DNA from 2 places in the Paraburkholderia sp. SOS3 genome. Region 2 is predicted to be linked to the other one. Evidence: riboswitches for the same ligand, from Rfam matches in the RefSeq annotation. Region 2 holds a riboswitch; the other holds the start of a gene.
What was found. Region 2 has a riboswitch for ZMP and ZTP ahead of glyA (serine hydroxymethyltransferase). Riboswitches for the same ligand answer to the same signal wherever they lie in the genome.

Region 1 (10,498 bases), on a different replicon from region 2:
GAAGGAGCTACTCAGTGAAGAAAATCGCCATCCCCGCGGCGGTCATTGCCGCATTCGCCGCGTCGAGCGCGCATGCGCAAAGTTCCGTGACTCTCTACGGCATCATCGATGCCGGTCTGCAATATACGAACAACGTCGTCAAAGGCGGCAGCCATGGCTCGCTGTTCCAGGCCACCAGCGGCGAAATCAACGGCAGCCGCTTCGGTGTACGCGGCTCTGAAGATCTCGGCGGCGGTCTGCACGCGATCTTCGTGCTCGAAAATGGTTTCAGCGTAACGAACGGCACGCTTGCCCAGCACAGCCGTCTGTTCGGCCGGCAAGCGTTCGTCGGTCTGGCGAGCAACCAGTACGGCACCGTCACGCTGGGCCGCCAGTACGACTCGCTGGTCGACTTCGTCGCGCCGCTGTCGGGCACGGCAGGCACGTTCGGCGACACCGGCTTCGCGCACCCGTTCGATAACGACAACCTGAACCACTCGGTTCGGATGAACAACTCGATCAAGTACAACAGCGCGAACTACGGCGGTTTCAAGTTCGGCGGCTTGTACGCGTTCTCGAACAACGACGACTTCGCCGTGAATCGCGCCTATAGCGCCGGCGCGAGCTACTCGTTCGCGGGCTTCAACGTCGCGGCTGGCTACCTGCAGATCAACGGTTCGAACAGCACCGCGAACACGGCGGGCGCGGTCGACCTCGCCGAATCGCAGTCGAACGGCACGGGCGGCTTCGTGCTCGGCGCCGACGTTCAGCGTACGGTCGGCGCAGGCATCAACTACGCGATCGGGCCGGCGCTCGTCGGATTCGTGTACACGCACAGCCAGTTCCAGGGCACGCAGTCGTTCGGTTCGGCGAACGGCCATGTGACGTTCGACAACTATGAAGTGAACGGCAAGTACGCGGTGACGCCGGCGATCAGCCTTGGAGTCGCGTACACGTACACGAATGGCCACGTGTCGGACAGCTCGACGTTCGGCTCGGATCCGAAGTGGAACCAGGTGAACCTGCAGGCAGTGTATTCGCTGTCCAAGCGCACGGACGTGTACGCCGAAGGCATGTACCAGCACGTGTCGGGCAGCAACTTCGTGGCGTTCGTCAACAACTCGGGTGGCGCGTCGTCGACGGGCAACCAGGTGGTGGCGACGATCGGTATGCGTCACCGCTTCTAGGACGCACGGTTTTCCGTACAGAAGCAACGTAAGGCCAAAACCCCGTCGGACATTTGTGTCGGACGGGGTTTTTTCTTGCTACGTCCGCCATCACCCGGTGATGTCCGCGCCGCATTGATAGTCAGTCGGCGTTGGAACGCAGGATCAGATAGGCCTTTACCTGTAGCGAGTCGATAATCCCGAAGGTGCGCGAACATCGCGAGCCGCTTCGACACAGCGTGCACGACGTGGACCACGCACATTCCGATTCGGACGCTGATCTGGCTACGGCTTAGCGCTTGCCCACTTCTTCTGTGTAGCGATTGAGATTGCGCTCGATGTCGGGGTCCTTCTGCAAGCCGCGCTTCATCAGTTCGCCGATGCGGTATTGTGCTTCGGGTCGCTGCACGGACCAGATAAACAGATTCCAGCCAGCGGCAGACTCCGCATCGGGCGGCAGGCTTGCGTAGTTCACGGCCTGCTTGATGTCGGCAAGCGACTCGCCGTCGAAGCTCGCAATGCGACGCGCCAATCTGTCCACGAAGTCGTCGAGCTGAGCGTCCGGCAGCGAGCGATTCACGTAGCCGTATTTGTCGGCCGTCTCGCCGTCGATATTGTCGGCGCCGAGCAGGACTTCCATCGCCCGGCCACGGCCGATCAGACGCGGCAGCCTCGCCATCGGACCGCCGCCGGGTACGAATCCCGCGCCCGCTTCCCATTGCGAGATCTCGAGATTTTCGAGGGCGGCGAAGCGCATGTCGCTCGCGAGCGCCAGTTCGCCGCCGACGCCGGTCACTCGCCCGCGCAGTTTTGCGATCGATATGACGCGCGACCTTGCGATCCGCACCATCATGTCCGGTATCGGATGCAGGCTGGTCGGGCCGTTGGGCAGACCAGTCGAATCCGACAAGGGCGGGATGAAATCGTAGTGAGTCAGGAAGTAGCCGGGCACGTCGCTCTGAAACACGACCACCTTGAGCTCCGGCGTCGTTTCGATCGCGTGGACCACAGCCTGCAACTGTGGAATGGAGTCAGGACCAAAGATGTTGAACGGCGGATTGTGCAACGTAGCTTGCCAATATGCCGGTGTTACGCGCCTGACACGTACCTGCTCTTGCGCGGCGCTCGAAGCGCTCGACCCAACCTTGTCGATCATGGTGCCTCCTCGAAAATGCGTTTGCACGGGGTGCGGTGCGAATCGGGAAGTCGACGCGGGTATAGAAGGAACTGCGCAACAGCGTCCATTTGCCGCGTTGAAGCGTTGCCAGTTCATCTGGGCCAGTAGGTCGGCCGGAGAAGATGTGCCGGTCAAGCGCGCACTTGCGGAAGTCCGATCGACCCGGTTTATGAACTGGTTCGGATACTAGCATCGGGCCGAAGCACGCGCTGCCACTACGCTCTCATGCTTGATCAGCAAGGGACAGCGCATCGCGTGGAGCGGGAAGCGCTATCAGGAACTTTTAACCGTGCCGGAAAAGATGGATCGGACGCGCTATGGCGTTTGAAGCGATCAGCACGGCGTCGACGCGACGTTGCGAGCTTGAGCCTATGATGAAGTTGGTCCAGGCCCGCGCCTCGGTCGAAGCGTGGCGATTGCAATGGAGGCCGTTTTCCGCAGAAGAATCCGGGCGGGATCATTGCGGACAGGCGTCGCGGCACGGCGCGTGCAACGGCACGCTCGCATCGATGAGGCAACCACAGGAGAGTGTAATGAAGCGCAAAGCATCGGCAGTCTGGCAGGGCGGTCTGCAGGACGGAAAGGGCAGCATCTCGACTGATAGCGGCGTGCTGAAAGACACGCAGTATTCGTTCTCGACACGGTTCGAAAGCGGCGTCGGCACGAATCCCGAAGAGCTGATCGCGGCCGCGCATGCCGGCTGTTTTTCAATGGCGCTATCGGCGGAACTGGGCAAGGCCGGCATCAAACCGGAGCGGATTGCGACTACGGCGACGGTCACCCTCGATAAAGACGGTGGCGGCTTTTCGCTTACCGCCTCGCACCTCGATGTCGTAGTCAAAATCCCCGGAGGCGACAAGGCCAAATTCGAAAAGGCTGCAGCGGATGCGAAAGCCGGCTGCCCAATCTCGAAGGTACTGAACGCAACGATCACGATGGACGCGAAGCTCGAGACCTGAGCGCGACCGGTATGGCGGGATGCCGCGGCAGAGGAACGACCTGTGCCGCGGCAAACCGCTTAGTGGTCGATTTATCGACTGACCAGTCATAAAAGCCGCAGTATGTCCGGACCGATCGTACCCAGGCTGCTCGCCGTCGGCTTCACGGTGACAGGCTGGGCGACGCTGCGACGCGTCGAACCGGAGCTGTTGTTTTATCTGGGGCTCGTCCGCCCGGGCGTCGTGAACACGACGCTGCAGATCAGTGCCGCGTTCGGTATTGCGGTAATCAGCGGCGTGTTCTTCGGCATCGTTCAGGGGCACGACGCGCCGCAAGCGTACGCGCGTGCGTTCGAAGGCAGCCTGAGCATCAACGCAATTCTGCTCGCGGCTTGCGTGGTGCCGAGCGTGAGGGTGGTGCGCCCTCAGCAGCGCGCGCTACGCCTTGCGCGCGAAAGTCGTGCACTGAACAATTGCGCGTGAATCGGGCAGAAACCCGCACGTGCGGAAAATATTCGTCACGCATCTAACCAGCCCTCGGTAATTACCCGTAAATAGCGCGATCTTTTTGACGGATTTCTGGCGCCGCGCGATTTATCGTGGTTCAGCAATGATCGGTCGGTTTATTGATGATTGGATTATGGGAGATTAAGTCTGCGCATTGCGAGTTAGCAAATATTATTGCACGCGTATGACATCGCACATGCAGGGAAGATTACAGGCGCGGTAGCCGCGCCCTTCAGACCCGTGTCGCAAGGGCATCAACTCTTACAGAGCGGAGAGCACGGAACTGACGGGCATCGGTGTCCCACATGCTGAACATTCGTTCTAAAATATTTTATAAGGTCACTTAATTAGCACGGGCCTCGGTATCTTTTTAGAAAAAGCTTGCTTGCGGAAAATCCGATTGATAATCTTGCGGCACTTTCAATTGATTCGACGGTAGTGCGTTTACGGCAGTGTTTGATCAGACGGCTCGACGCTTACGCTTATAACGGGGACATCATGCTGACTGCTACTCTCAAACCATTCGATACGACGCGTGCCGACCAATTCAACGTTGGCGATGTTGTCACGCTCAAGGCCGGCGGCCCGCGCATGACGGTCACTTACGCAGGGCCGGTGGCCGGTTCGGCGGCCGACCGGCTTGTCTGCCAGTGGTTCGACGAGCACGGCGAATTACGCCAGGACATTTTCGATTACGAGAACGTGCGTTGCGAGCCGCGCTCGATTCCGGCGGGCTCGGTGCAACTGCACAAGTTCATTCGGGTCGTGCTTCCGTGAGCGAGGCAAACGAGGTGCGCTTCCCTGAGCGCGCCTGTCGATAAACGGCCTGGATACGCTCTAGCGCCGCGCGTCCATGGCCATTCGCACGGCCAGACCCGTCAGCACCGTGCCCATCATCCAGCGTTGGACCACAAGCCATGTCGGCCGGCGCGCAAGAAACCCGGCAATCGAGCCCGCGGTCATCGCGACCGCCGCGTTCACGCACATGCTAAGCGCAATCTGCACGAAGCCCAGCGCGAGCGACTGGCCGAGCACGCTGCCGTGTAGCGGATCGATGAACTGCGGCAGCAGCGACAGGTATAGCACCGCGATTTTCGGGTTCAGCAGATTGGTCACGAAGCCCATCGCAAACAGCTTGCCCCGGCTGTCAGCGGGCAGTGCGCGCACCTGAAACGGCGAACGTCCGCCGGGCTTTACTGCTTGCCATGCGAGCCACAACAGATAAAGCGCACCGCCGAAGCGCAGCGCATCGTACGCGAAAGGCACGGCAAGCAGCAGCGCAGTAATGCCGAAGGCCGCAGACAACATATAGACGACGAAACCGAGCGCGACGCCGCCGAGGGAAATCAGCCCCGCCGTGCGTCCCTGGCAGATCGAGCGCGAGACGAGGTAAACCATATTCGGGCCGGGCGTCAGTGCCATGCCCAGTGCGACGAGGCCGAAAGCGAGAAGAGAGGTGTGTTCGGGCATTGCATGTCTCCGTGACAAGATCGAGGCAATGCCCAGGCGCGCGGCGATTCGCGATTCCGGCCAGCGGCGGAGTGCGGTTCGCGTTCCCCGATGGTGATCCATCTCGTAGCGCCAGTCGCGCGAACCACAAGATTATCCCATGACAACAGCTGTTGCGCGGCCCCTTGCGCGTGTCGACAGGAGGCCTATTCAGCGGTATGTCAGCCCGACAGCAGGGCCGGCGGCCGGCCCTCACTTTTCCCACTTCACTTCGACGAACGCTCGCGCGCCTTGGTGCGCGACGAGCGCAGGCGCACGCGATCGGCGAGCATCGTCGAAAACTTGCGCATGCTCACGATCTTGCGCGACTTTACGATTTCGCCAGCCACGTTTTTCGGCGGATTCGGCTGTAGCGCCCAGTAAAGCGCAAGCAGCCAGCCGAACACGGTCCAGCCGACCACGGCGTTGAAGAGCGCGATAGTCAGCAGATCGTAGCGTTTGCGCCGGTCGGCGATGATCGACGGCAGGAAATAGACTCCGAGCGCGGCGATAGCCGCGACGCCTTGTATAACGAGATTCTCCATGAGATTGCCAAGGGGGCGATGCATGACGAATGCACCATTGTCGCGCGAACGCTGCGCACGCGCAGCGCACAGCCACACCGCGCCGCATGCGGCGCGCGGCGACGCGCCCTTCGCTGCGCCGCGCATGATCGGGACTATCATGTGTTCTTTCACCGACCGGACATGCCGCGATGATTTCCGACGCCACCACGCAATCGAAACTTGACCCCACCACGCTGCGCGATTTCGTCGAGCGCAAATGGAACGACGAGATCGTGCCCGCGCTGACCGACTACATCGCCGTCCCGGCCAAAAGCCCGGCGTTCGATCCCGACTGGCAGAAGCACGGCTATATCGAGCGCGTCGTCACCGAAGCGGCGAAGTGGGCCGAAACGCAGCCGGTGCGCGGTCTGAAGCTCGAAGTGGTGCGGCTGCCGGGCCGCACGCCGGTGATCTTCTTCGAATCGCCTGCAACGCGCCCGGGCAGCACCGAAACCATCGTGTTGTATGGGCATCTCGACAAGCAGCCGGAATTCGCGGGCTGGCGCAACGACCTCGGCCCGTGGGTGCCGAAGCTCGAAGACGGCAAGCTCTATGGCCGCGGTGGCGCCGACGACGGCTACGCGATCTACGCGAGCGTCACCGCGCTCGCGGCTCTCGATGCGCAAGGCGTCGAACGGCCGCGCTGCGTCGGGCTCATCGAAACCTGCGAGGAGTCGGGCAGTTACGACCTGCTGCCGTATGTCGATGCACTGCGCGACCGGCTCGGCAAAGTCGGCCTCGTCGTGTGCCTTGATTCGGGCGCGGGCAATTACGACCAGCTCTGGCTCACCACGTCGCTGCGCGGCCTCGTTTCGGGCGACCTCGAGGTGCAGGTGCTCGACGAGGGCATTCATTCGGGCTCCTACGGCGGTATTGCGCCTTCGAGCTTCCGCATCATGCGCCAACTGTTCGAGCGGCTCGAAGACGCATCGACGGGCAATCTGCTGCCAAAGGGTTTTCATTGCCCGATACCGCCCGAGCGTCTGCGCGAAGCCGAAGCGACCGCGACGATACTCGGCGACGACGTGTGGAAGAAAATGCCCTGGGCGTGCGGTCAGGACGGCCGGCAAGTGCTGCCGACCACCACCGACCCGAAAGACGCGCTGCTCAATTCGACGTGGCGCCCGTCGCTTGCGGTGACCGGTGCGTCCGGCCTGCCGTCGCTCGCCGACGCGGGCAACGTACTGCGCCCGCGCACCGCGTTCAAGCTGTCGCTGCGGCTGCCGCCGCTCGTCGACGCCAGCAACGCTGTCAATGAATTGCAAGCGTTGCTCGAACTCGATCCGCCTTACAACGCGAAAGTCACGTTCAAGCCCGACAGCGGCGCGGCGACCGGCTGGAACGCTCCGGATGTCGCAAGCTGGCTCGGCGCCGCATTGAACGACGCATCGCGCCAGCACTTCGGCGCCGACTGTGCCTATATCGGCCAGGGCGGCACGATCCCGTTGATGAACGTATTGAAAGCGGGCTTTCCGCAGTCGCAGTTCATGGTGTGCGGCGTGCTCGGACCGAAGTCGAATGCGCACGGCCCCAACGAGTTCCTGCACGTACCGTACGGCAAGAAGCTCACGGCTTGCGTGGCCGAAGTGATCGCGGCCGCGCCGTGAACGCTCGGGTCTCCTGATCGCACGCGATCATGCACGGAGTACGTGCATCGTCGCCACGTACACCGAAATGTCGTGTCCCCGGCCGTGCCTTGCCGCGGCCGTCGTTCCTCTCGCGGCCCCTCGCGCCGGCCACCCGGCGCTATTCATTTCTTTCCGGTAATTCGAATAAAAATGCACCGGGAATATATCCGCTTCGCATTGCATAAACGGAATGAAATTTCCACAGAAAAATTGAAGCAAAGGTTCTAATGGCGTTACGCCCATCCATGCCGCGGCGGGCCTGATCGGGTAGTTCGCTGTACGTGCTCCCCCGCAATCGTTTGCGTCACGGAATGTCGGTACGAGTTACCGCAAAGTCGCGCTGGCCGGTCTGACGCGCGCACTCCATTAATTGTGCTGAAGTGTTAGCCAGCCGCTCTCGCGGGATTGTGGTCTGTTTTAGGCTCGTATAGCTCTTCCGACGTTTTATAACCTAAAAGGACCACTGGAAATGAACCTGAATAGCCATCACGCATGCCGTCCGTTCGTTGAAGCGGGCAGTCTTTCACAAATCTCGGCTTTTTACGAAGAAGAACGCAACATCATGTGGATGATGCTGCGGGCTCAACCACGGCCATGCTTCAACCTGGAACTCGTGCACGACATCCTGAGCCTCGCGCGCGCCGCGCAGGAATCAGGGCTGCCGATCGATTTCTGGGTGACGGGCTCGGTCATCCCAACCATGTTCAACGTCGGTGGCGACCTGAGTTTTTTCGCCGAAGCGATTCGCGCTGGCCGGCGCCAGGAGCTGATGGCCTACGCGCGCGCCTGTGTCGATTGCGTGCATGCGGCGGCGCGCGGTTTCGATACAGGCGCGATCTCGATCGCGATGATCGAGGGTACGGCGCTAGGCGGCGGATTCGAGGCGGCGCTCGCGCATCATTTCTTGCTCGCGCAGAACGACGCGAGAATGGGCTTCCCCGAGATCGCGTTCAATCTGTTTCCGGGCATGGGCGGCTATTCGCTCGTCGCGCGGCGCGCCGGCATGCGTCTGGCCGAAGAGCTGATCGGCGGCGGCGAATCGCACACGGCCGAATGGCACGCGGCGAAAGGACTGGTCGATCACCTGTTCGAACCGGGCGATGCGTACATCGCGACGCGAACCTTCATCGACACGCTGCGGCCGAAACTGAACGGCATCCGCGCAATGGTGCGCGCACGGCAGCGCGTGCTGCAGCTTTCGCGCTCGGAGCTGATGGAAATCACCGAAGACTGGGTCGAGGCCGCGTTCACGATCGAGGAGAAGGATCTCGCGTTCATGGAACGGCTCGTGATGCTGCAGAACCGCCGCACGGGTAACTTGCGTCATCACAACGCGAACGTTGCCTGATGCGCTTGGCCTGGCTCGTTTGAGGGGAGTTGGCAGAGGGTCTTGCAGGTCGCACGGATTGCGCCGTTCAGGCGATCAGCCGGACCTTCTGCCGGTCGACCAGCCATTGTTCGAATTCAGCAGCCGGCATCGGCTGACTGTACAGATAGCCCTGCACGTATTCGACGCCGAGGCCTTTCATAAAGAGTTCTTCGGCTTCGGTCTCGATACCTTCGGCGACCACCTGCAGTTGCAGCGCCTGAGCGACCGCTACCATCGAGCGCACGAGCGCCTGTGCTTTCCTGTCCGTGTTGATCGAGCACACGAAGCTGCGGTCGAGCTTGATTACATCGAGCGGAATGCGGCCGAGTTGCGAAAGAGACGAATAGCCCGTGCCGAAGTCGTCGAGGTGCACTTGCGCGCCGAGTTCGCGGAATTGCGTGATGAGGTCGATTGCCGCGGCTTCGTCTTCGATCAGACAGCTCTCGGTGAGTTCGAGATCGACGAGGCACGGATCGAGGTTCGCGCATTGCAGCGCCTCGCGGAAATGACGGACCACTGCGGTATCGACGAGCTGCCGCGCCGACACGTTGATCGCCACGCGCAGCGTGAGACCGCGCGCTTTCCATTGCGCGGCCTGCGCGGCCGCGGTCTGCATGACCCAGCGGCCGAGCGGACCGATCAGGCCGGATTCCTCCGCATAGCGAATGAACTCGCCCGGCATGATCTGCCCGCGCTCGGGCGAGTTCCAGCGCACGAGCGCCTCGACGCCGCACACGGCGCCTGTTGCGAGCGATAGCTTCGGCTGATAGTGCAGCGTGAGCTGTCCTTCGTCGAGGCCGCGCCGCAAGTTCGTATCGAGCCACATATACTCGGCGACCTTGCGGTTCATTTCCGGCGAGAACACGCGATAGGTACGCTTGCCGCCGTCCTTTGCAACGTACATCGCCGTATCGGCCGCGCGGACCAGCGATTCGAGGCTGTCGCCATGCTCGGGGAAGAGCGCGATGCCGATCGAGCAACCGGTGTAGACCTCGACGAGCCCGAGACTGAACGGCGTGCGCAAGCGTTCGAGAATGCGCTGCGCGGTTGCCTCGAGCGACGCGGCGGTCGCCGGCGACGACAGCACGATGAATTCATCGCCGCCCAGACGCGCAAGCGTGTCGCCTTCATCGAGGCAATCGCGCACGGTGGCCGACACGTCCTGAATCAGCCGGTCGCCGAACACGTGCCCGTAGTGATCGTTGACCTTCTTGAAGTTGTCGAGATCGAGAAACAGGATGCCGACCGAGGTGTCGGCCGCCGCACTCGCGATGGCCATGCGGATCTTGTCCTGAATCGCGTTGCGGTTCGGCAGGCCGGTCAGCGAATCGGTGTTCGCGAGTTCCGACAGACGCTCCTGCGCGCGGCGTTCTTCGGTGATGTCGGTTCCCGAACAGATCAGGAACTGCTCGTCCATGCCGCTGCCGCTTTGCACGAACTTGTTGCGAAACAGGAAGAGCCGCTCGCCGTGCACGGTGCGCACGAGCCGCTCGACTTCATAGGAGACGCCGCGATTGAAGAAGCCCGAGATATTCTGGCTCGACGCCGCGCCGGCTTCCGACGACATGAACAGCGCCCATACACTGCGCCCGATGACGTCTTCTTCCTTCATGCCTGTCAGCTCTTCGGCAAGGCGATTGAAGCGCTGGATACGGCCGTTGCGGTCGACGATCACGACCA
Region 2 (10,498 bases):
ATCGAACGACGCGCTGAATGGGGCACGGCAGCGGTGGTCGCGCTAACGGTGCGTGGCAAACCGTTGCCGCTGAATGCGATGCCTGTTTTGCCATTGCCGTAGAGCGGCGCTCGGGCCGCGCTTGTTCGATCGATGATGGTTTTCATCGAAGCGCATGTCGCCCCGGCTATCTGTTCCGTCGCGTAACTAACGGTATCGTCGCTGCCATGGCACTTCAGCATCGCATGGCAAGGCGGCGTCCCGAGTAGTGCGAGCGAAATCGCCCAGGCCAGAAGCGGCTTGTGTCCGGCGAGCCTGTTCTGTTCGGCAGCGGGTAAGCAGCACATACTGCCTCTTTGTGCTTTGCGTTGACTATCCGAAGTCTCGTGCATGCGTGCACGTAACAGGTTTGCTAGCGGCAAACGAACGTGCAAGACGGCTTGTGCGAAGAGCGGTGAATTGAATCTAGTGCAGATTCAAAGGCATCGCCAGTATCGATTGATGCCGATACGTTTCGACAAGCGAGAAGTTTTATAGAAAATAAGGGTGGCTAATCAATTCGCTCCACGCGCCAGGCGCAGCGAGTGAGCGAGCCCGGGGTGCGCAGGGCGCGCACAATGAGTTCGTACTTGCAAAAGACGCGTACAAAAACAAAAAGCCCGGTCGAGAAGACCGGGCTTTCTGCTTGATACGGTTTTTGGTAGGCCGTACTGGATTCGAACCAGTGACCAACGGATTAAAAGTCCGCTGCTCTACCAGCTGAGCTAACGACCCCAAAAGAGAAGCGAGATTATAGCGATAGCCCTACAGCAGTGTCAAGGCTATCGAAGCCCCTTCACGCCTGTCGATGCCATCGCGCAATGCGAGAGCGGCCGCGCGCAGCCCGGCAAATCGACGCTGCCGCCACTTGCCGTGGCGGCACGCCGGGTTTGGCCATCATGCTACTTGATCTGCGAAAGCTTGCTTTGCGCAGATTGCGCGACATCGGAGTTGCCGTATTGCGCGACGATCTGCTCGAGCGTCTTCTTCGCGGCGGCCTTCTGCCCCTGCTCGAGCTGGTTGTTCGCAATGGCGAGCAGCGCTTCGGGCGCACGCGGGCTGTCCGGGTAGTTCTTCACGACCCCTTGCCAGATCGAGGTCGACCCTTTGTAGTCGCGCTGTGCGTACATCGCGTTGCCGAGCCAGTACTGTGCGGTCGGCTGATACGGGCTTTGCGGATACTTCGAGATGAAGCTGCGAAACGATGCAGCGGCACCCTTGAAGTCGCCGTTGCGAAACTGCTGCGACGCCGCGTTGAACGCGTCCGTTTCACCCGGCTGCACCATGCCCTGCACGCCGTCGACCGTTTGCTGCTGCGGCTCGAACTTCTTCAGCCGGCCGTCGAGGTCGGAGTAGTAGTCCTTCTGCTGCTTCTGCAAGATAGACAGCTGGTTCGTCAGATCTTCGTTCTGGCCGCGCAGTGTCGCGACCTGCTGGTTAAGCTGGTCGAGACGGTTCGACTGATCGAGGATCGTACGTTGCGCGGCCGACAACTGGTTCGTCAGACTGTCGGTCTTCGTGCGCAGGTCGAGAATCGCCTGGCGGGCCTGGTCGTCGTCGAACAGGCCTGCATGCGCCGGCATGGCCGTGAAAGCCACGCCTGCCGCGCACGCTGCTGCGGCGAGCCGCAGCCGGGAGAAACGGTGTGTCATACGGCGCGTTACCCGTTACTGTTGGTAGACGAGATCGGCGCGGCGGTTTTGCGCCCACGACGCTTCGTCATGACCGGTTGCAAGCGGCTTTTCCTTGCCGAGGCTCACGGCTTCCATTTGCTGATCGGGCACGCCCATCAGCGACATCGCGCGACGCACGGCTTCCGCACGCTTCTGGCCCAGCGCGAGGTTGTACTCGCTCGTACCGCGCTCGTCGGTGTTGCCCTGGATCAGCACGTGACGCTGCGGGTGCGACTTCAGATACTGCGCGTGTTGCTGCAGCAGCGGCTGGTATTCGTCCTTCACCGAGTAGCTGTCGAAATCGAAATACACGCTGCGCTTCGCGAGCGGGCTGTTCGGGTTGTTCAGTTCGTCGACGGTGACCGGAGCGACCGCGTTCGGATTCGGCTGGGCGTTGATGTTGCCCGCGGTCGTGCTCGTGGGCTTCGGCGTCGACGAGCAAGCTGCGAGAACGCCGACAACCGTCAGCGCGGCCAGTGTAAGACGCAATTTCGACTTCATGTTTTACTCTCCTTGTGTGTCATTGCATAAACGGGCCCCAGGACGGCTCGCGCACGCTGCCACCCTGAACGGACAGGACCTGCCGCGTCCGACCATCGGTCGATACAGCGGCCAACACGCCACGGCCGTTCACCTGAGTGGCGTAAAGGATGTACTGACCATTCGCCGCAAAACTCGGCGATTCGTCATGTGTTGTGTCGGTGAGCGCCGTCGCGACGCCCGACTGCAGATCCTGGATGTACAGCTTGAAACCGCCGCCGGTGCGCGAAATATACGCGAGTTGTTTGCCGTCGGGGCTCACGCGAGGGCTCGTGTTATAGCTGCCGGTGAAGGTCACGCGCTGCGCAGCGCCCGCGTTTTCGCCCGCGGCCGGCATTTTGTAGATTTGCGGCTGGCCGCCGCGGTCGCTCGTGAAGTAGATCGTCTGGCCGTCCGGAGAGAAATCGGGCTCAGTATCGATCGAGCTGCCTTGCGTCAGGCGGCGCAGACCGCTGCCGTCCGCATTGACGGCGAAGATCTGCGTGTTGCCGGTGCGCGAAAGGGCCAGTGCGAGCGTGCGGCCGTCCGGCGACCACGCCGGCGCGCTGTTGTTACCCTTCTGATCGGACACGATGATGCGCCGGCCGGTCGGCAGGTCGTGGATATAAACGATTGGCTTCTTCTTCTCGAACGACACGTACGCGACCTTCGTGCCGTCCGGCGACCATGCCGGCGAGATGATCGGCTCGGGGCTCGACAGCGCGATATGCGCGTCCTGCCCGTCCGAGTCGGAGATTTGCAGCTGGTAGCGGCTGCCGACCTTGATCACGTATGAAAGGCGCGTGGCGAAGACGCCGCGTGTGCCCATCAGCTTCGCGTAGATGTAGTCGGCTACCTTGTGCGCGCTCATGCGCAGACCGCTCTCCGGGCTGACGAGTACGAGACCGCCGAGGTTTTCGCCCTTGACCGTGTCGTAGAGCTTGAAGCGCACTTCATACTGGCCGTCGGGGCGTTTCGTCACACTGCCGGCGACGAACGCGTCGGCACCCTTGGCCTTCCAGCTGCCGAGGTCGACTGTATCGCTCTCCGAGACCGGCGTGGACCCCGCGTCGATATTCGTGAACTTGCCGCTGCGTTGCAGATCCTGCCGTACGATCGTGCTGATCTGCTGTGGGGAACTGCTTTCGTTGGCAAAATTCGCGGTCGCGATCGGAAACTGCGTGGACCCGACGCCCGTCACGAGGACGTTCAGCTGTGCATGTGCCGCACCGCCTGCCGTAATCAGGCAAGACGCCACCAGTGTTCGCAGGCCTAGCTTCGTCATCAAACTCATGCTTTATCGATTCCCCAAAGTACAAAAACCTTCACAACTGCAAACAGACACAAGCACGCAGAAATCGTTCCCGAAGGCTTGCCAGCCGTGCCAGGCCTCGCTCACAGCTTTCAGCATGCCTTAAGGGCCGGGGCGCGTCCGCGCAAGTCGCGCCGCGTTCGGTCCAACGATACGTGCATGCGCCACTTACCCCACCTCAACCCGCCGGACGCAGCGTAATGGTAAAACTGGCCGGTGTCTTGCCATTTGTATCTTGCGGCATCGGATCCGAACGCTGGACCGCGCGCAGCGCCGCGTCATCCCACTGCGAATTGCCGCTGCTGCGCGTGACGGTTGCCGACAGCAATGTCCCCGTCGGCGCACAGCGCACCGAGACCACGGTCTCGAGCCCTTGCGTGTCGCCGGCCCAGACGATATTCGGCCGCACGCGCCGTTGCACCTTCTCCGCGTAGCCGGGCGACGTGGCGTTGCCGCCCGCGCCGCTGCCCGTGCCGCTCTTCGCGAGGCCATTGCCGGTGGAGCCCTCGCCGCCCGCCATGCCTTGCAGTGCCGCGAGGCGCTGGCGGCGCTCCGCGTCGAGCTTCTTCGCCGCTTCGGCCTGGGCCGCCGCCTTCGCCTTCGCTGCCTTTTCCGCTTCGGCCTTCTTCTGCTCGTCGGCCTTCGCCTGTTGTTCCTTCTGCTGCTGCTCTTTCTGCTGCTGCGCTTTCTGCTGCTCTTCCTGCTGTTGTTTTTTCAGCTGATCCTGCTTCTGTTGCTCGGCCAGCTGTTGCTGCTTGAGCTTTTGCGCCTGCTGCTGTTGCTGCTGCTTCTTCAACGCCGCGGCCATCGCGGCCTGTTCGGCGGCGAGCTGCTGCTGACGCTTCGCGTCGGCTTCCTGTTGCGCCTGCAACTGCTGTTGCCGTTGCTGCTCGGCCAGCTGTGCTTCGCGCGCAGCCTCCTGCTGCTTGCGTTTTTTCTCCTGGAGCGCGATGTCCGCCTCCTCGTCCTGCACGGGCGGCGCGGGCGCGACCGGGGCGGGCGGGGGCGGGGCGACGCGAGGCGTCGACAGATCGGGCACCGACGTCCAGATTTCGGCTTCCGCGCCTGCGGGCGTGCTGTTTTGCCACTGGATGCCGTGATACAGGAAGAAACCGAGCAGCACATGCATCAACGCCGCGAGCGCGAACGCGCGCCACGTGCCGCGCTCACGCGGCGGCTGCAACGGATAAGCGGATTTCTGGCGAATCATTGCGATTTGACGAGCAATCCAACGCGCTTGACGCCGCGCGCTTTCAGATCGGACATCACGTTCATCACGACCTCGTACTTCACGGTCTTGTCGGCGGCAATCACGACCGGCTGGTCGGGATGCGATTGCTCGCGGTCGGTGACGAAGCTGTTCAGGTCGGCCCGCGTCATGGTTTCCTGCTGCGTGGTGCCCGCGTCGTCCTTGTAACGCACGCTCATGTTGCCGTCGGCGCGGATATTCACGACCACGGGCGGCGTCTGCTGCTGCGGCGCGGCGCCGCCGACGGTGGGCAGATTGACGATCGACGGCGCGACGAGCGGCGCCGTCACCATGAAGATGACGAGCAGGACGAGCATCACGTCGATATACGGCACGACGTTGATGTCGGACATGGCGCGGCGCGAACGGCCGCCGCGCATGCTGGAACGGATCGATGAACCGGCCATCGTGGACTCCTTAGTGCGCCTGGCGCTGCAGGATATTCGAGAACTCTTCGATGAAGGTCTCGAAGCGGATCGCGAGGCGGTCGATATCGTGAGCGTAGCGGTTGTACGCGACCACGGCAGGAATCGCGGCGAACAGGCCGATTGCGGTGGCCGTCAGCGCTTCGGCGATGCCCGGCGCGACGTTCGCGAGGGTGGCCTGCTGCACGTTCGCGAGGCCGCGAAACGCATTCATGATGCCCCAGACGGTGCCGAAAAGACCAATGTAAGGGCTCACCGAGCCGACCGACGCGAGAAACGCGAGATTCGCTTCGAGCACGTCCATTTCACGCTGGAAAGCCGCCCGCATTGCGCGGCGCGCGCCGTCGAGAATCGCACCCGGATCGTTCAGGCGCTTTTCCTTGGCCTTCAGGAATTCACGCATGCCGGCTTCGAAAATACGCTCGAGCGCACCGATGCGATGACGGTTGTTCGCGGCGCTCTGATACAGCGCCTGCAGGTCGCCGCCGGACCAGAAATCGCGCTCGAAGCGTTCGGTCTGGCCGCGCGCGCGGCGAATTGCAAACCACTTGCGGAAGATGAACGTCCAGGACATCAGAGACAGCAGCAGCAGGAGCGCCATCACCGCCTGGGCCAGCAGGCTCGCATTAAGAACGAGGGAAATGATCGACAGATCTTGTGTAGTGTTCATATAGGTTCGCTGTAACGTCCCGCTAGGGGCGTCCGGCTGAAAGGCGGATCGAAGCGTTCGGTGGGAGAACCGGAAGCTTCGGCGAACCGTTTCGCCGAACCATGCTTGGTCTTGTTCTGACCGTTACGAGTTCACTGGCCAGGTAACAACGGTGCTCACTCGTTAGCCGTTGACATGCCTGTCGTTGTATTGCTCGAGCCGGTGCTTGCGCCCGAACCGGGCGGCCCGCGCCGCAACGCGGCGAGGACGGCCGGCGCAATCGCGGCGGGCCGCAGCGCCGCTGCGTCGACACAGCCGATGCGGATCGTGCCGGTGGCGAGCAGCGTATCCTGGCGCCACGCTTCCTGCACGAAATCGACCGTTGCGCGGCCGAGCCGTTCGATCCGGCTGACGATCGCGAGCGAGTCGTCGAGGCGCGCCGGCGACCGGTAGTCGAGTGCCGTGCTGCGGACGATGAAGAGCGTGCCGGTTTCGCTCGCGAGCCTGCCTTGTTCGATTCCGCAGGCGCGCAGCCATTCGGTGCGCGCGCGTTCGAAAAACTTCAGGTAGTTCACGTAGAACACGATGCCGCCGGCGTCCGTATCTTCGTAGTACACGCGAATCGGCCATGTGAAGCCGATTTCGGCGCCGGGCTGACTGCCAGGAGTTTTCATGCCGCGCATTTTACCGGAACCTGACGGGCTGCCTGCTTTTTTGGCACTGGTTTCATTCACTTTTCCCGCTCCGGGCATGCTCAGCCGCGATGAACCGACAGGCCGGCGAACGACTGCGCAACCGGCATCAATTCGATCGAATTGATGTTCACATGCGCCGGGCGCGTGGCGACCCAGAAGATCGATTCGGCGATGTCTTCGGCCGTGAGCGGCTGCATGTCCTTGTAGATGCCCGCGGCCTTCGCGTCGTCGCCGCGAAAGCGCACGTTCGAGAATTCGGTGCCACCGCACAGGCCCGGCTGGATGTCGGTCACGCGCACCGCGGTGCCGGTCAGATCCGCGCGCAGATTCAGGCTGAATTGCGCAACGAACGCCTTGGTCGCGCCGTACACATTGCCGCCGGCATACGGCCAGCTGCTTGCGACCGAACCCAGGTTGATCACGTGGCCGCGGTTGCGCGCGACCATGCCCGGCAGCAGCGCGCGCGTCACTTGCACGAGGCCTTTGCAGTTCGTATCGATCATCGTTTCCCAGTCGTCCAGATCGGCCCTGTGGGCCGGCGCGAGCCCGAGCGCGAGTCCCGCGTTGTTGACGAGCACGTCGACCGCGGCGAAGCCGTCGGGCAGCGCGGCCGACAGCGCCTGAATAGCCGCGCGGTCGCGCACGTCGAGCTGCAGCGGCAGCAGGTTCTCGCCGAGTTCGCGGGCGAGGGCGTCGAGGCGGTCCTTGCGGCGCGCGGTCGCGACGACGCGATGGCCGCCTTTGACAAAAGCACGCGCGATGGCAGCGCCGAATCCGGCAGACGCCCCGGTGACAAAGACGATCATTCCAGTTTCCGTTGGGTTGAGAAAGGCGACAAGCCTACTTCCATTGCGGCGCCCGATCAACCGCGCCGCGGCGGCCGGATCGGGCGGGCCGCCGGATCTCGTGCCGGGCGCCGCGAAGTGGGCGCAAGTAGCGAATTCGTCAGGCTTTTTTGCATCACTGCAGGCGCCGTGGGGCTGGTTGCCTATTCGATGCGCTTCCAATAAACTAACGCGCTCATCCCTGCGTGACTGGCGATAGAACCCTACGGGTTCAAGGTGGAACAACCCACCGTGAAGCGCGGGGCTCCGTTTTGCCGTTCGCCTGGGCAGCTGTGATCCGCGCGCGATCCTTCGTGCTGCCGGTCGCTGGCCTGCCTCGCGTGTGCGGCGCCTCTGCAGTCCGCATATCCAGGCTTCCAGTTTCCTGCCGCACCGCGCGTGAGCTTGCGCGCTTTGCGCACGCCTCTCGCGTGCCGCTTTGTATGCTGTTATGCGCAAGATCGAACGCATATGCACGTGCGGAATCACGGTCAACCGAACATTCTCAACGGAACGCACATGTTTGATAAAGCCCAAAGCACCATTGCGAACGTCGACCCGGAAGTCTGGCAGGCGATCGAGCAGGAAAACCATCGCCAGGAAGAACACATCGAGCTGATCGCGTCGGAGAACTATACGAGCCCGGCCGTGATGGCCGCGCAAGGCTCGCAGCTCACGAACAAGTACGCGGAAGGGTATCCGGGCAAGCGCTATTACGGCGGTTGCGAGTATGTCGATATCGTCGAGCAGCTCGCGATCGACCGCGTCAAACAGCTGTTCGGCGCCGAGGCGGCGAACGTGCAGCCGAACTCGGGCTCGCAGGCGAATCAGGGTGTGTTCTTCGCCATGCTCAAGCCCGGCGACACGATCATGGGTATGAGCCTCGCGCATGGCGGCCACCTGACGCACGGCTCGCCCGTCAATATGTCGGGCAAGTGGTTCAACGTCGTGAGCTACGGACTCGACGCGGCTGAAGACATCGATTACGAAGCGGCCGAGAAGCTTGCTCACGAACACAAGCCGAAGCTTATCGTCGCGGGCGCGTCTGCGTTCGCGCTGCGCATCGACTTCGAGCGGCTCGCAAAAATCGCGAAGGCGGTCGGTGCGTATCTGATGGTCGACATGGCGCATTACGCAGGTCTCGTCGCCGCCGGCGTCTATCCGAACCCGGTGCCGCACGCCGACTTCGTCACCACCACGACGCACAAGAGCCTGCGCGGCCCGCGCGGCGGCGTGATCCTGATGAAGGCCGAATATGAGAAGCCGATCAACTCGGCCATCTTCCCCGGCATCCAGGGCGGACCGCTGATGCATGTGATCGCCGCCAAGGCAGTGGCGTTCAAGGAAGCGTTGTCGCCGGAGTTCAAGGAGTATCAGCAGCGCGTGGTCGAGAACGCCCGCGTGCTTGCCGAAACGCTTGTGAAGCGCGGCCTGCGCATCGTCTCGGGGCGCACCGAGAGCCACGTGATGCTGGTCGATCTGCGTGCGAAGCACATCACCGGCAAGGTGGCCGAAGCAGCGCTCGGCGCAGCGCATATCACGGTGAACAAGAACGCGATTCCGAACGACCCGGAAAAGCCATTCGTGACGAGCGGCATTCGCCTCGGTTCGCCCGCCATGACAACGCGCGGCTTCGGCGTCAAGGAAGCCGAAGTGGTGGGTAACCTGATTGCCGACGTGCTCGACAATCCGGAAGACGCCGCCACCATCGAGCGCGTGCGTGCGCAAGTCGCCGAGCTGACGAAGCGCTTCCCGGTCTATCGCTAGCCGACCATGCGCTGCCCGTTCTGCCGGCACGACGATACGCAGGTCGTCGACTCCCGCGTATCCGAAGACGGCGCCGCCATCCGGCGGCGGCGCCGTTGTCCGGCTTGCGACAAGCGCTTTACCACTTACGAGCGCGTCGAGCTCGCACTGCCGTCGGTCGTGAAGAAGGACGGTAGCCGCGTCGAGTTCGACCGCCGCAAGATCGTCTCGAGCATGAAGCTCGCGCTGCGCAAGCGGCCCGTTGCAGCCGACGCAATCGACGCCGCCGTTGCACGCATCGAATATCAGTTGCTCGGCAGCGGGGAGCGCGAGGTGCGCAGCGAACGGCTCGGCGAACTCGTGATGAACGAGTTGCGCGCGCTCGACACGATCGCCTATGTGCGCTTCGCATCCGTTTACCGGCGTTTCGAAGATGTGTCCGAGTTCGAGGACGTGATCGAGGAGTTTCGCCGCATGGCTTCGCCGCCCGGTCCGCCCAAACCCCGGCGCAAGCGCTGATCGGGCTGCAACCCACGGTGCAGCGCGCAGGCCTTCCGTTCGCGGCCCGGCAGGCCGCTTCGGCGGCAAGGCGAAAGCGGCCGGATGCTCGCCGGCACTGTGCGCCACCGCATCCGCTATCAGTTCGATCTGCTGCATTCTTCCCCCTCCCGAGCGTCGGGTCTCTTCGATGCGTTACCGTCGTGCCGCGTTCGACAGACACGCAATGTTGCGTGCGTTTGCCTTTGCGCGCTACCTGGCCATTCGGCATATTGTTAGCACCCTGAAGCAAAGGTAGATTCGCAGCCATCGTTGCTGACAACGGAGGCTGACGATGAGAAACGATGGCTGGACGAGATGCGTACGATGCGGCTTCACGCTGCTCGAAACGCTGGCGGTGGTCGCGTTGCTGGCTCTGCTTGCAGCGATGGCGACACCTTCGTTTGTCGCATGGCAGATGCGCGATCAGGTGGAGGCGCGTGCCCATGCATTGCTCTCAACCCTTGCTTACGCACGCAGCGAAGCGATCAGACGGGGCGTGCGCATTACCGTGTGCCGCATCGACGCGGCGAGACACTGTCTCGCCGCGGGGCAGGCCTGCCGCTCCGGCGCGGTGGACTGGTCATGCGGTTGGGCCGTGATGATCGAACGGGCGGGCGCCATGTTCGCGCTGCGAGCGCAGCCGGAATTCGCGGCGGTCAGCATCGCCGGCGCGTCGACGAATCTCACGTTTACGCCGCCCGCGGGACAGACGATCGGCAGCTTTCGCAGCTTCGATCTCGCGCCGCGCGTTTCGTCGAAGGCGACACAAGGCAACGCGTGGCGCCGTTGCATCCGGATTGCGGCCGGCGGACGGGCGCGTATCGCCGAGGGCGCTTGCGGGGCGTCGG

Region 1: linked by a shared signal. The riboswitch ahead of BTO02_RS31560 (LysE family translocator) and the one ahead of glyA (serine hydroxymethyltransferase) in region 2 are both predicted to bind ZMP and ZTP.

The regions. Positions count from the first base shown of each region.
Region 1 is NZ_CP018812.1:2,585,663-2,596,160, reverse strand. Features, by position in the region: gene BTO02_RS31585 (porin) at 15-1,166, shown strand; gene BTO02_RS31580 (enoyl-CoA hydratase/isomerase family protein) at 1,438-2,457, opposite strand; gene BTO02_RS31575 (OsmC family protein) at 2,856-3,281, shown strand; gene BTO02_RS31570 (hypothetical protein) at 3,384-3,743, shown strand; gene BTO02_RS31565 (YodC family protein) at 4,266-4,544, shown strand; gene BTO02_RS31560 (LysE family translocator) at 4,605-5,237, opposite strand; ZMP/ZTP riboswitch at 5,261-5,366, opposite strand; gene BTO02_RS31555 (superinfection immunity protein) at 5,483-5,800, opposite strand; gene BTO02_RS31550 (M20 family metallopeptidase) at 5,971-7,428, shown strand; gene BTO02_RS31545 (crotonase/enoyl-CoA hydratase family protein) at 7,919-8,797, shown strand; gene pdeR (cyclic di-GMP phosphodiesterase) at 8,865-10,498, opposite strand, start outside.
Region 2 is NZ_CP018811.1:3,841,664-3,852,161, reverse strand. Features, by position in the region: tRNA gene BTO02_RS17135 (tRNA-Lys) at 678-753, opposite strand; gene ybgF (tol-pal system protein YbgF) at 921-1,670, opposite strand; gene pal (peptidoglycan-associated lipoprotein Pal) at 1,686-2,192, opposite strand; gene tolB (Tol-Pal system beta propeller repeat protein TolB) at 2,212-3,504, opposite strand; gene tolA (cell envelope integrity protein TolA) at 3,701-4,732, opposite strand; gene tolR (protein TolR) at 4,729-5,178, opposite strand; gene tolQ (protein TolQ) at 5,189-5,866, opposite strand; gene ybgC (tol-pal system-associated acyl-CoA thioesterase) at 6,022-6,528, opposite strand; gene ydfG (bifunctional NADP-dependent 3-hydroxy acid dehydrogenase/3-hydroxypropionate dehydrogenase YdfG) at 6,600-7,346, opposite strand; ZMP/ZTP riboswitch at 7,561-7,660, shown strand; gene glyA (serine hydroxymethyltransferase) at 7,884-9,131, shown strand; gene nrdR (transcriptional regulator NrdR) at 9,138-9,629, shown strand; gene BTO02_RS17080 (GspH/FimT family pseudopilin) at 9,943-10,498, shown strand, end outside.